One region of the Streptomyces sp. NPDC021115 genome, then DNA from elsewhere that is predicted to be linked to it. Evidence: riboswitches for the same ligand, from Rfam matches in the RefSeq annotation. Region 1 holds a riboswitch; the other holds the start of a gene.
The links. A riboswitch is a leader RNA that binds a small molecule or an ion and turns the genes downstream of it on or off. The one in region 1 is predicted to bind glycine.
Positions count from the first base shown of each region.

Region 2: linked by a shared signal. The riboswitch ahead of gcvT (glycine cleavage system aminomethyltransferase GcvT) and the one ahead of gcvP (aminomethyl-transferring glycine dehydrogenase) in region 1 are both predicted to bind glycine.

Region 1 is NZ_JBIRQF010000018.1:6,838-13,902, forward strand. Features, by position in the region: gene ACH4TL_RS35955 (FHA domain-containing protein) at 21-875, shown strand; gene ACH4TL_RS35960 (MerR family transcriptional regulator) at 897-1,670, shown strand; gene ACH4TL_RS35965 (bifunctional nuclease family protein) at 1,723-2,196, shown strand; gene ACH4TL_RS35970 (MerR family transcriptional regulator) at 2,365-2,991, shown strand; gene ACH4TL_RS35975 (DNA polymerase IV) at 3,064-4,482, shown strand; gene ACH4TL_RS35980 (PRC-barrel domain-containing protein) at 4,458-4,775, opposite strand; glycine riboswitch at 4,902-4,999, shown strand; gene gcvP (aminomethyl-transferring glycine dehydrogenase) at 5,189-7,065, shown strand, end outside.
Region 2 is NZ_JBIRQF010000001.1:281,906-288,970, forward strand. Features, by position in the region: gene ACH4TL_RS01260 (ABC transporter permease) at 1-262, opposite strand, end outside; gene ACH4TL_RS01265 (enhanced serine sensitivity protein SseB C-terminal domain-containing protein) at 569-1,321, opposite strand; gene ACH4TL_RS01270 (enhanced serine sensitivity protein SseB) at 1,477-2,274, opposite strand; gene ACH4TL_RS01275 (AAA family ATPase) at 2,431-3,138, opposite strand; glycine riboswitch at 3,309-3,418, shown strand; gene gcvT (glycine cleavage system aminomethyltransferase GcvT) at 3,616-4,743, shown strand; gene gcvH (glycine cleavage system protein GcvH) at 4,809-5,189, shown strand; gene glyA (serine hydroxymethyltransferase) at 5,216-6,481, shown strand; gene ACH4TL_RS01295 (L-serine ammonia-lyase) at 6,594-7,065, shown strand, end outside.

The DNA.
Region 1 (7,065 bases):
TCCGGACCGTCTGCTGGTGTGTGCATCGAGGGTTTGTCCTGCCCCACGGGCGGGTCTGTTTCAGTCAAGGGGAATCGCCCGTGAAGTTGTTCGGGAAGTTGTTCGGGAAGAGTGCACGCCAGGACGGCGGCAGCAGCACCGCTCGCCACCGCGCGGGGCGTGGTGGGGACGAGAGCGGAGGGGGTGGCGAGGAGCGCCCGCTGTTCCGGGATCAGGTCGGCGGCCAGGGCGGTGACATTTCGGGCGGCCAGGGCGCGTCTTCTGTTGACCCCTCGGCGGCCGGGCGCATAGGTTTCGAGGACCCATCGGCCTCGCGTAGTGGTGGAGGTCCCGGATTGCCTGTTTGTACGAGGTGCGGGCATCGGAACGCGGAGGACAGCCGCTTCTGCTCCAACTGCGGCGCGCCGCTGCGGGGCCAGGCGCCGTCCGAGCGCGCTTCGGAGACCACGTCCACGATCTCCATCTCCGGGATCGAGGCGTACGACTCCGAGGTGACCGGCCAGAACCCGCTGCCGTCGCTCAGCCCGGAGGCCCAGGCCGCCGTGGAGGCGCTGCCGCTGGGATCCGCGCTGCTGGTGGTCCGCCGCGGGCCGAACTCGGGCAGCCGCTTCCTGCTGGACAGCGATCTGACCACCGCGGGCCGTCACCCGCAGAGCGACATCTTCCTGGACGACGTGACGGTCTCCCGCCGCCATGTGGAGTTCCGGCGCGGCCAGGACGGCAGCTTCACCGTCGCGGATGTCGGCAGCCTCAACGGGACGTACGTCAACCGTGAGCAGATCGACGCGCCGGTGGTCCTGACCAGCGGTGACGAGGTGCAGATCGGTAAGTACCGACTGGTCTTCTACCCGAGCCAGCGGGGCGTCGGCATCTGACCCGTCAGGGGAGGTCCGTCCATGCTTCAGACACCGTCGGGCGGTGCCGGTACCGGCACCGCCCCCGCGGGCGGCCCGGGCGGCCGGTCCATGAGCATCGGCGCCGTGCTGAATCTGCTGCGGGACGAGTTCCCCGAAGTCACCATCTCCAAGATCCGCTTCTTGGAGTCCGAAGGGCTGGTGGAGCCGCGGCGCACGCCGTCGGGCTACCGCAAGTTCAGTCAGGAGGATGTGGAGCGGCTCGCTCTCATCCTCCGCATGCAGCGTGACCACTACCTGCCACTGAAGGTCATCCGGGAGCACCTGGAGGCCCTGGAGCGGGGTGAGAGGCCGCAGCTTCCTGCCGTTTCGCCGGGAGCGCGGCCGCACGAGCTGCTGGAGCCGGGAGCCGGTCCGGGGGCCCTCGAGCCCCCGGAAGGCCCGACCGTGGCCCGGGTGGGCCGGGCCGAGCTGCTGGCATCCGCGCAGGTCAGCGAGGCGGAGCTGGCCGACTGGGAGTCGTACGGGCTGATCGTGCCCGACGCGCACGGCGGATACGACGTCGAGGCGGTGACCGTCGCCCGGCTGCTCGCCGAGCTTGGCCGTTTCGGCCTCGAACCACGCCATCTACGGATCATGAAAGCGGCCGCCGAGCGCGAGGCCGGGCTGGTCGAGCAGGTCGTCGCGCCGCTGCGGCTGCATCGAAACCCGCAGACCAGAGCGCATGCGGAGGCCAGCGCGCGGGAGCTGGCGACGCTCTCCGTCCGGCTGCACGCGGCCCTGGTGCAGTCGGCGCTGCGGGCCGCCGCACACTGACCGATCCGGCCCCGACTATCCAAACCGGCCGGGCACGTCCTAGGGTTGCTGTGTGAACGAGCTCGACGTCGTGGGTGTCCGGGTGGAAATGCCCTCCAACCAACCGATCGTGCTCCTGCGTGAAGTGGGAGGCGACCGGTACCTCCCCATCTGGATCGGACCAGGGGAGGCGACCGCGATCGCCTTCGCACAGCAGGGCATGGCTCCGGCGCGCCCGCTGACCCACGACCTTTTCAAAGACGTACTCGAAGCGGTCGGCCAGACCCTCACGGAGGTCCGGATCACGGATCTGCGCGAGGGGGTCTTCTACGCCGAGCTGGTGTTCGCCAGCGGTGTGGAGGTCAGCGCGCGGCCGTCCGACGCCATAGCGCTCGCGCTGCGCACCGGGACGCCGATCTACGGCAGCGACGGCGTGCTCGACGACGCCGGTATCGCCATCCCGGACGAGCAGGAGGACGAGGTGGAGAAGTTCCGCGAGTTCCTCGACCAGATCTCGCCCGAGGACTTCGGAAGCAGCAGCCAGTGAAGCGGTCTGCCGGACCTCGCTAGCACATTCGAGTAGCCTTTCCCGGACGAGGGACACGGGAAACCACTCTCAGGGTGATTATCACTCGGCGTGCCGAGTGTGGCGATCGTTGACGCACCCCGGGTGACTGCCTACCTTCGAGGAGGCAGGTCGAGGACGGAGGTCGGCGTGAGAAGCACCGGCGACGGCACGGCAGCCGGAGGTCCGTACACGCTCCAGGGGAGCGCACCGGCCGATCCGGCACTGAAGGCTCGGGTCGCGGCACAGCCCACGGCATCGCGAGAGCCCGCCGCGGGGGGTAAGGAGACGGTCGGCTACCGCGGCCCCACCGCGTGCGCCGCCGCGGGCATCACCTACCGCCAGCTGGACTACTGGGCGCGCACGGGCCTGGTGGAGCCGAGCGTGCGGCCCGCCTACGGGTCGGGCAGCCAGCGGTTGTACAGCTTCCGGGACGTGGTCGTCCTCAAGATCGTCAAGCGGCTGCTGGACACCGGCGTGTCCCTCCAGAACATCCGGGCCGCCGTCCAGCACCTGCGCACCAGGGGCCTGGACGATCTGGCCCAGATGACGCTGATGAGCGACGGCGCGACGGTGTACGAGTGCACCTCGCCTGACGAGGTCGTGGACCTCCTCCAGGGCGGCCAGGGCGTCTTCGGGATCGCCGTGGGCGTGGTGTGGCGGGACGTGGAGAGCGCGCTGTCCCAGCTGCACGGGGAGCGGGTGGACACCGGCGAGACGCTGGTGGGCCACAACCCCGCCGACGAACTCGCCAGGCGCCGCAACCGGGCGGGCTGAGAGCGCTCCCTCCGGGCGGTTCGGGTCCCCCGTGCGCGCCGATTGTCAGTGGTGTGCGGCAGCATCGGACCTGTGAGGGGTGCGCCGACGATTCTCCACCTGGACATGGACGCTTTCTACGCTTCGGCGGAGCAGGCGGCCAAGCCCAGCCTGCGCGGAAAGCCGGTGATCGTGGGCGGCCTCGGGCCGCGCGGGGTGGTGGCCACCGCGTCGTACGAGGCGCGGGTGCACGGGGTGCACTCGGCCATGGCGATGGCGCAGGCCCGCAGGCTCTGTCCGAACGCGGCGTACCTCACCCCACGCTTCCCGCTCTACCGCCAGGTCAGCGATCAGGTCATGGGGCTGCTGCGGGCGCTGTCGCCACTGGTGGAGCCGCTGAGCCTGGACGAGGCGTTCGTGGATCTGGAGGCGGGCGGCGCCGAGCCCCGGGTGGCGGCGGCGGTGGCCGTGGGGGAGCGGCTGCGGGCCGACATCCGCGCGGTGACCGGGCTGACCGGCTCGGTGGGCCTGGCCGGCTCCAAGATGCTCGCCAAGATCGCCTCCGAGCGGGCCAAGCCGGACGGACTGGTGGTCATCGAGCCCGGCACGGAGCGGGAGCTGCTGGACCCGATGCCGGTGCGCACCCTGCCGGGCGTCGGCCCGGCCACCGCGGAGGCGCTGCGCCGGGTCGGCATCCACACCGTCGCCGAGACGCGGGAGGCGGGCGAGGCGGAGCTGGTCCGGCTGCTGGGCCGGGCGCACGGGGCGTCGCTGTACCTGATGGCCAGCGGGCGGGACGAGCGGGCGGTGGTCGCCGAGCGGGACGCCAAGTCCGTCTCGGTGGAGGACACCTTCGACGTCGACGTGACCGACCGCACCCGGGTGCAGCTGGAGGTGGCGCGGCTGGCCGACCGCTGTGTGCGGCGGCTGCGGGAGGCGGGCCGCTCCGGACGCACGGTCGTGATCAAGGTGCGGCGGTACGACTTCTCGACGCTGACCCGTTCGGAGACCCTGCGCGGGCCCACCGACGACCCCGGCGTGGTCAAGGAGGCCGCGGCGCGGCTGATCGACGGGGTGGACACCACGGCGGGCGTGCGGCTGCTGGGGGTGGGCGTCTCCGGGCTCGCGGACTACACGCAGGAGGATCTGTTCGCCCAGGCCGCCCAGGCCGCGCAGGCGGCTGAGGCCGCCCACGAGGCCCTGGAGGGGCCGGAGAGGGCCCCGGGCTCCGAGACGCCGGAGCCGGAGGGCCCGGGCGCCCCGGGCGCCTCAGAGGCCGCTGAGGGCGCCGCGCGGCCGCGGGCGTGGCTGCCCGGGGCCGATGTGCGGCACGCCGAGTACGGGGCGGGCTGGGTGCAGGGCAGCGGGGTGGGGCGGGTGACCATACGGTTCGAGGTGCCCTGGTCGGAGCCCGGCCGGGTGCGGACGTTCGCCGTGGACGACCCGGATCTGGAGCCGGGCGAGCCGCTGCCGCTGGTGCGGCCCGGTCAGCCGGTGACGTCGAGACCGTAGTGGTGGTACAGCTGAAGCTCCTGCTCCGGGGAGAGATGGCGGCCGACCCCGAGGTCCGGGGCGTCCTTGATCAGCGCCCGGTCGTACGGCACCCGCAGCGCGTCGCCGACGACCTCGCTCGGTTCGAGGGGGACGAAGACGTCCCGGCTGAACAGGCCCGTGCGTACCGCCGCCCACTCGGGCTCGCCGGTCGCGTCGTCGAGGTAGACCTCGTCCACCGTGCCGATCTTGGCGCCCTCGCGGTCGAACGCCTTGCGGCCGATGAGGGTTCGCGGGTCGATGTCCGTCTGCACGCTCTCTCCCACAGATGGCGATGGTCCAGTGATACCTACCAAAAGCCACATCCGGGTACCCGGCCACTCGGGCATCCACTGTCCAACCCCCAACGGCAGACGCGCTGGTACGCTGGCTGTGGCTGTAGACCCCGTGCGGGAGAGTCCTCCGACGATGGTGTCGGGGGCGCCGAAGGAGCAAATCCTCCCCGGAATCTCTCAGGCACACGTACCGTGCGGGTGAGGTCACTCTGGAAAGCAGGGTGGGCCACGGGGAGCACATGCTCCGGAACCCCTCCTCACCGACGGTGAAAGCCGGTCAGGCACCACGGGCCGGTGAAGCTCTCAGGTTGAGATGACAGAGGGGGAGGCCGTCCGGGCACCCGCACCGCGGTGCCCCTCGCCGGTCGTACCTGACCAGGAGGCCCCCGCAGATGACCACCCACCGCATCTCGCTCGCCGAACTGGAGCGCGGTACTCCATTCGAGCAGCGGCACATCGGCCCCGACGCCGGAGCGCAGGCCAAGATGCTCGCCCAGGTCGGCTTCGGCTCCCTCGACGAGCTGACCGCCGCCGCCGTACCCGAGGTCATAAAGAGCGCCGAGGCGCTGCGGCTGCCGCCGGCCCGCAGCGAGGCGGAGGTCCTCGCCGAGCTGCGCGCCCTCGCCGACCGCAACCAGGTGCTGCCGTCCATGATCGGCCTCGGCTACTACGGCACGTTCACCCCGCCGGTGATCCTGCGCAACGTCATGGAGAACCCCGCCTGGTACACGGCCTACACGCCGTACCAGCCGGAGATCTCCCAGGGCCGGCTGGAGGCGCTGCTCAACTTCCAGACCGTCGTCTCCGACCTGACAGGACTGGACACCGCAGGTTCCTCGCTGCTGGACGAGGCCACGGCCGCCGCCGAGGCCATGGCGCTCTCGCGCCGCGTCGGCAAGGTCAAGGAGGGCGTCTTCCTGGTCGACGCCGACTGTCTGCCGCAGACCATCGCCGTCATCGAGACCCGCGCCGAGCCGACCGGCGTCGAGGTCGTGGTCGCCGATCTGACCGACGGCATCCCGGACGAGGCCGCCGAGCGCGGCGTCTTCGGCGTGCTGCTCCAGTACCCGGGCGCCTCCGGCGCGGTCCGCGATCCGCGCCGGGTGATCGAGCGGGCCCATGAACTGGGCGCGATCGTCACCGTGGCCGCCGATCTGCTCGCGCTCACCCTGCTCACCTCGCCCGGCGAGCTCGGCGCGGACGTCGCGGTCGGCAGCACCCAGCGGTTCGGCGTGCCCATGGGCTTCGGCGGCCCGCACGCCGGGTACATGGCCGTGCGTTCCGCCCACGCCCGCAGCCTGCCGGGACGCCTCGTCGGGGTCTCGCAGGACGCCGACGGCGACAAGGCGTACCGGCTGGCGCTCCAGACCCGCGAGCAGCACATCCGCCGCGAGAAGGCCACCAGCAACATCTGCACCGCGCAGGTCCTGCTCGCGGTGATGGCCGGAATGTACGCGGTCTACCACGGCCCGGACGGGCTCGCGGCCATCGCCCGCCGCACCCACCGCTACGCCGCCGTCCTCGCCGAGGGGCTGCGGGCGGGCGGCGTCGAGGTGGTGCACGGCGCCTTCTTCGACACCCTCACCGCGCGCGTCCCCGGCAAGGCCGCCGACGTGGTCGCCGCCGCCCGCGAGGCCGGGGTCAACCTCCGGCAGACCGACGCGGACCATGTGGGCATCGCGTGCGACGAGACCACAGGCCGCGCCCAGCTGGCCGCCGTGTGGTCCGCCTTCGGCGTCGACGGCGGGGACGCGAGCGGCATCGACGAGCTGGACGCCGCGGTGGACGACGCGCTGCCCGCGGAGCTGCTGCGCTCGGACGCGTACCTGACCCATCCGGTCTTCCACCAGTACCGCTCCGAGACCGCGATGCTGCGCTATCTGCGGCGGCTGGCCGACCGGGACTACGCGCTGGACCGGGGCATGATCCCGCTCGGCTCCTGCACCATGAAGCTCAACGCGACCACCGAGATGGAGCCGGTCACCTGGCCGGAGTTCGGCGCGCTGCACCCCTTCGCGCCGGTCGAGCAGGCCCACGGCTATCTGACGCTGATCCGCGAGCTGGAGGAGCGGCTGGCCGACGTGACCGGCTACGACAAGGTCTCCCTCCAGCCGAACGCCGGATCGCAAGGCGAGCTGTCCGGGCTGCTGGCGGTGCGGGCGTACCACCGGGCCAACGGTGAGCCGCAGCGCACGGTGTGCCTGATCCCGTCCTCCGCGCACGGCACCAACGCGGCGAGCGCCGTGATGGCGGGCATGAAGGTCGTCGT
Region 2 (7,065 bases), on a different contig from region 1:
AGAGCGGGTCGATCTCTTCCTGGTGGAACTCGTTGGGCGGATGGCCCAGCAGACTCACGATCAGCGGCGCGAAGATCGCCACTAGCACGAGAAAGAGGACCACGGCTCCACCCGTAAGCGCCAACTTGTCGCGTTTGAGGCGTCTCCAGGCGATCTGTCGCAGCGATCTTCCCTCGACCGATGCCTTGACCACATTCGCCGCTACATCGGCAGTCGCGACCGGCCCCTCGTCGGTGCTCGTGCCGGGCAATGGTGCCGTCATCGTGGTGGGGACCCCTCTCGACCGGTGGTGACCGGCCCACGACTCGCCGCTGTGGCGGCTTAAGTTCACAAGGTGAGCGAAAGGGGGTGTTATGCAGGAATGCAGGAACCACTCCCCTTGGAGCGGGAGTCTTCATCGCGTTTGTGATCACCCGCCAGTACCCACGGGCAATGGATGCCTAACCGTGATGTGCAGTAAGCGGTTCCGGTATACGGACAGTCGCGACCCGAGAACGCATCAGTAACAACCGCCCCGCCGCAGGCAGTTCGCGGCGGGGCGGTTCAGGGAAATCGGTTCGGTACCGGCTCAGTACGCGTGACGCTGCGGCGGATAGCCGTACCCGTACGACGGGGGCGGCGGCGCGGGCGCCGCGTTGTAGGCGTCGCGGTCGAAGAACGGCCGGGCGTTGACCCGCATCCACATCGCCACCGGGTCGTGCTCGTCCGACAGCTCGACCGTGGAGACCGGCAGCCCCTCCGGCACCACGCCCACCGACTGCTGCATCATCAGCCGCACCGACTCCACGGCCTGCTGGCCGTTGTCGTACAGATCGAGCCCGATGGCCAGGTACGGGGCGCCCAGTGCGGGCTGCACCCAGGCCCGGCGCAGCGACCGCACGGCGGCGGTGCGGTGCGCGTTCTGCCCCAACAGGGCGTAGAACTGCGGGATTTCGATCGCGGGCTCGGTCACCCGCAGCGGACCGGCGGGCAGCCGGTCGAGGCCGCCCGCGATCCGCCGCAGGTCGAGCCAGGGGATGCCGACCCCGCCGCCGGGGGCGTGCGGGTTGAGCCACAGACCGTAGTGGTCGCGGTAGAGCGAGTCGGCGATCCGGCGCGCGTCGACGACCTCGTGCGCGCGATCCCAGCCGCTGGCGGCGAGTTCCTGGGCGGAGGTCACGCACGGTGCGTAGCCGTGGCCGCCCATGTCCATGTTGCCGTACTGGGCGTCGGGGTCGCCGGGCGCGCCGTGCCACAGCAACATCCAGACCTGACCCCCGGCGAGGGCGTGCAGCAGCGCCTCGTAGGCGTCGTACCGGCCGGGAGCGACCTGCTGAAGCATTCGCTCGACCTGACCGGCAGCCGCCCCCCAATCCGCGCCCGCGCTCACCTGGGTCCGCCCCTCTCTCGGCCTTGCCCGTATCTCACCGGGACGCGCGCCGCCCCGTCTGGTCATCCAACCAGCTTACGGGCCCGCATGGCCGTCCCCGGAGTGCGTCACAGGTCACGGTCGTAGAACGGCCGTACGCGCTCCAGCATCCAGGTGGCCACGGGGTCACCCTGCGCGACGTCCAGTGCGACGAGCTGTACCGTCCACGGGACCGGTACGGTGCCCAGCGCCCGGCCGAGCGCCTCCACCGCGAGCGCCTGCCCGTCGGGGCCCGGCGCGTCCAGCTGGACCCCGACGAAGAGCGCAGGCTGATCACCCTCGACGCTGGCCAGCGCGCGACGCGCGGTGCGTACCCCGGGCTCCCTCCCGAACTCGATCCCGGCCGCGGCCAGGAAGTCGACGGGCTCCTCCTGCCAGTCCGGCTCGAACAGCCGCACCCGGCCCCCGCGCGCGGGGCCGTCCAGCTCGCTGCGCCCGGCCTTGCACAGCTCCTCGACCGCGGCCGGCGGCAGCGGGACGCCGACCGGCCCGTCCGGGTTCACCGCGATGCCGAGCTGCGGCGGCAGCCCGCGGGCGAACTCGACGGCCGGGGCGACGGTGAACGACATATGGCCGCCGACGATCTGGAGGAACTGCTGCTCGGAGCTGAAGACCGGGACGTACGCCTGGCCCTCGATCTCCAGGGTGGGCAGGTCGAGGCTGCGGCTGTCGGGGCCGCCGCCGCTCGGCAGCGGGATCCAGACATGACTTCGGGCGAGCGTCTCCACGATCCGCGCTCCGGCGCCCGGGACCCCGATCGAGGCGGCCAGCACCTCTTCCAGCTCATTGCCGGGGAACGCGGGATAAGCGCCGTCGGGAAATCCTCCGTGAGCGGGGGTTATGCCCTGGTGCTCCGGGATACTCATCTTCGTCCAACCGCCATCTCGTCCGACCTGCACCAGCACCTTAACGGCTGCGCGGCGGAAGGCCATGGGCCGCCCGGTCATCTCCACAGCACTTCCTCACGCCGGGCGGCCGCATTCTTCGGCGCGGACGCGTCAGCAGCCGCGTCAGCAGCCCTGTCACTCGAAGGAGATGCTTCGCAGCACGCTCGCGGTTGCCCGGTCGAGCAGAACGGCCGATGCGCAGCCCTCGGGCGGAAGCCCGCCCTCCACCCGCGCCACCAGTTGGCCCATCGCCCGCCGGTGCCGCCCGAAGGCAGATCCGGAGACCCCGCGGCCGCGGGCGGCCTGACCCTCCAGGGCGACCGTGGGGTCCACGTCCAGCAGCACCAGGTGCAGCCCGCGGCCGGTGCGCCGGGCGTCCCTGGCCAGCCAGCGGCGCACCCAGGGCTGCGAGCCGCAGTCGTGGACGACGACGCTCGCGCCGGAGGTGAGCGCCCGGCGCAGCCCCACGTAGTGGGCGCAGCGGACCAGCGGCCGGTAGACCGCGTACGGCAGCCAGCGGGGCATGCGTCTCTCCCATGCCTCCCGGGTGTTCTGCGAGTCGACCCGCACCACGGCCGCGCCGCTCGGGTCGGCGCCCGGGACCACCCGGTTGATCAGGGTCGACTTGCCGCTGCCGGGCAGCCCCGAGGCGATGATCAGGTCACGCGCCGGGTAGCGCAGCTCCGCCCCCACTCCGCCGCGCAGGTCGTGCACGGCGGAGCGGCGGTCCGGCCGGATTGTGCCGCCCGTTCGCTGCGACGGCGGCTCCTGCGGGGTCCGCTCCTGCCGCGCGGGCAGGGTTCCTCGGGTTGTCGCGTATGTTCCCTGCCCGTGCACCGTGATCGTCCTCCAAGGTCGGTCAAGCGGCTCCGTACCCCGAGAGTGTCAAGAAAAGGTAATGTCCATCAAGGAGGCCCCGGCGCGACCCCGCTCACAGATACGGCGCAAGATCAAGGGTTCCCTTCAGGAGCGGACGTGCGATGATGACCGCGCAAAACTCCATACCGGCCGCTTGAATCCGCGCGGGAGAGTTCTCGTCCACCGGCAGTCCGCCGGTCGTCCGAGGCGCCGAAGGAGCAAGTCCTCCCTTGAATCTCTCAGGCCCCGATACCGCATGGATGAGGCAGATCTGAAAAGCGGGCCGCCGAAGCCGGTGGCTCCACCCAAGGTGCAAGCCCGGCCGTCCCGCCGCGCGGGAGTGGTCACGGCGAACCTCTCAGGTTCCGATGACAGATGGGGAGGACGCAGCGCCGTCCTTGTCGTCCCATCCGCCCCGCCCGTCACTGTCATCGCCGTGATCATGCCCCTGGGAGCCGCACCATGACCGACGCCCCGCCCACGCCCCGCCGCACCGCGCTGGACGCCGTCCACCGTGCGCTCGGCGCCACCATGACCGACTTCGCCGGCTGGGACATGCCGCTGCGGTACGGGAGCGAGCGCGACGAGCACACCGCGGTGCGCACCCGCGCCGGGCTCTTCGACCTCTCCCACATGGGTGAGATCGCTCTCACCGGGCCGCAGGCCGCCGACGCCCTCGACCACGCCCTGGTCGGTCATCTCTCGGCGCTCGCCGTGGGCCGCGCCCGCTACACGATGATCTGCGACGGCGAGGGCGGCATCCTCGACGACCTGATCGTCTACCGGCTCGCCGAGCAGGAGTTCCTGGTCGTGGCCAACGCCTCGAACGCCCAGGTGGTGCTGGACGCGCTGACCGAGCGCGCCACCGGCTTCGACGCCGTCGTACGGGACGACCGCGACGCGTACGCGCTGCTCGCCGTCCAGGGGCCGCAGTCCCCCGGCATCCTCAAGGGCCTCACCGACGCCGACCTGGACGGGCTGAAGTACTACGCGGGGCTGCCCGGCACCGTCGCCGGCGTGGACGCGCTGATCGCCCGTACCGGCTATACCGGCGAGGACGGCTTCGAGCTGTTCGTCGCGCCGGACGACGCCGAGCGGGTCTGGCAGGCGCTGACCGAGGCGGGCGCCCCGGTGGGCCTGGTGCCGTGCGGTCTGTCCTGCCGGGACACGCTGCGCCTCGAGGCGGGGATGCCGCTGTACGGGCACGAGCTGGGCACCGACACGACCCCGTTCGACGCGGGGCTCGGCCGGGTGGTGAAGTTCGGCAAGCCCGGCGACTTCGTCGGCCGCGGGCCGCTGGAGGCCGCCGCGCGCGAGGCCGAGGCGCGGCCGCCGCGCACGCTCGTCGGCCTGGTCGCCGAGGGCCGCCGGGTGCCGCGCGCCGGATACGCCGTGACGGGCCCCGACGGCTCGGAGATCGGCCGGGTCACCTCGGGCGCCCCGTCCCCGACCCTGGGGAAGCCGATCGCCATGGCGTACGTCGACGCGGAGCACGCCGCGCCCGGCAGCCCGGGAGTGTCGGTGGACATCCGCGGTACCCGGGAGCCTTACGAGGTGGTCGCGCTCCCCTTCTACCGCCGCGAGCGCTGAAACCTCTGTCTCACCAGTAAAGACCCGTTTCCCATGCACTCCCCCCTATCCAGGAGAATCGGACCATGAGCAACCCCCAGCAGCTGCGCTACAGCAAGGAGCACGAGTGGCTGTCGGCCGCCGACCAGGACGGCGTGTCGACGATCGGCATCACCGAATACGCGGCCAACGCGCTCGGCGATGTCGTGTACGTCCAGCTCCCGGATGTCGGCTCCGCGGTCGCCGCCGGTGAGACCTGCGGTGAGCTGGAGTCCACGAAGTCGGTCAGCGACCTGTACGCGCCGGTCTCCGGTGAGGTCACCGAAATCAACGAGGACGTGGTGAACGACCCGGCGCTGGTGAATTCCGCCCCCTTCGAGGGCGGCTGGCTGTTCAAGGTGAAGGTGACGGACGAGCCGGACGACCTGCTCTCCGCCGAGGAATACGCCACCTTCTCCAACAACTGACCCTCCTTACTTCGATCGGGACCCTGATGTCGCTTCTGAACAGCTCCCTCCACGAGCTCGACCCGGACGTCGCCGCCGCCGTCGACGCCGAACTCCACCGCCAGCAGTCCACCCTCGAGATGATCGCCTCGGAGAACTTCGCTCCGGCCGCCGTCATGGAGGCCCAGGGCTCGGTCCTGACCAACAAGTACGCCGAGGGCTACCCGGGCCGCCGCTACTACGGCGGGTGTGAGCACGTCGACGTGGTCGAGCAGATCGCCATCGACCGCATCAAGGAACTCTTCGGCGCCGAGGCCGCCAACGTCCAGCCGCACTCCGGCGCCCAGGCCAACGCGGCCGCGATGTTCGCGCTGCTCCAGCCCGGCGACACCATCCTGGGGCTGAACCTGGCCCACGGCGGCCACCTCACCCACGGCATGAAGATCAACTTCTCCGGCAAGCTCTACAACGTGGTGCCCTACCACGTGGACGCCGAGACCGGTCTGGTCGACATGGACGAGGTCGAGCGGCTGGCCAAGGAGCACCGCCCCAAGCTGGTCATCGCCGGCTGGTCGGCGTACCCGCGTCAGCTGGACTTCGCCGCCTTCCGCCGCATCGCCGACGAGGTCGGCGCGTACCTGATGGTCGACATGGCCCACTTCGCCGGCCTGGTGGCGGCGGGTCTGCACCCCTCCCCCGTACCGCACGCCCATGTCGTGACCACCACCACCCACAAGACCCTGGGCGGTCCGCGCGGCGGCGTCATCCTCTCCACCGCCGAGCTGGCCAAGAAGATCAACTCCGCGGTCTTCCCCGGCCAGCAGGGCGGCCCGCTGGAGCACGTGATCGCGGCCAAGGCGGTGTCCTTCAAGGTCGCGGCCGGTTCCGCGTTCAAGGAGCGCCAGGAGCGCACGGTCGAGGGCGCCAAGATCCTCGCCGAGCGGCTGACCCGGGCGGACGTGACCGAGGTGGGCGTCTCCGTCCTGTCCGGCGGCACCGACGTGCACCTCGTCCTGGTCGACCTGCGCAACTCCGAGCTGGACGGCAAGCAGGCCGAGGACCGCCTCCACGAGGTCGGCATCACGGTCAACCGCAACGCCATCCCGAACGACCCGCGGCCCCCGATGGTCACCTCGGGTCTGCGGATCGGCACCCCGGCGCTCGCCACCCGCGGCTTCACCGCCGAGGACTTCCGCGAGGTCTCGGACATCATCGCCGAGGCGCTGAAGCCCGAATACGACGCCGAGGCGCTGAAGGCGCGGGTCACCGCCCTCGCCGACAAGCACCCGCTGTACCCGCACCTGTCGAAGTAAGCCGGGTCCCGGCCTCCTGGGGCCCGGACCTCGGGGGGCGCGCCCACCCGGCGCGCCCCCCGCACCGCACCACCCGCACGCGCACCCCCACGTGCAGACGAAGGAGTCCCCGGTGGCCATCTCCGTATTCGATCTCTTCTCGATCGGCATCGGCCCGTCCAGCTCGCACACCGTCGGCCCCATGCGGGCGGCGCGGATGTTCGTCGGGCGACTGAAGAACGAGGGGCTGCTGGCCCCCACCGCCTCGGTGCGGGCGGAGCTGTTCGGCTCCCTCGGCGCCACCGGCCACGGCCACGGCACCCCCAAGGCCGTCCTCCTCGGCCTGGAGGGCCACTCCCCGCGCACCGTCGACGTCGAGTCCGCCGACGGCGAGGTCGAGCGCATCCGCACCACCAAGCGGCTGCGACTGCTCGCCACCGAGGTCGAGGGCGGCCACGAGATCGACTTCGACGAGTCCGACCAGCTGATACTGCACCGCCGCCGGTCCCTGCCGTACCACGCCAACGGCATGACGCTCTTCGCGTACGACGAGACCGGCCATCCGCTGCTGGAGAAGACCTACTACTCGGTCGGCGGCGGCTTCG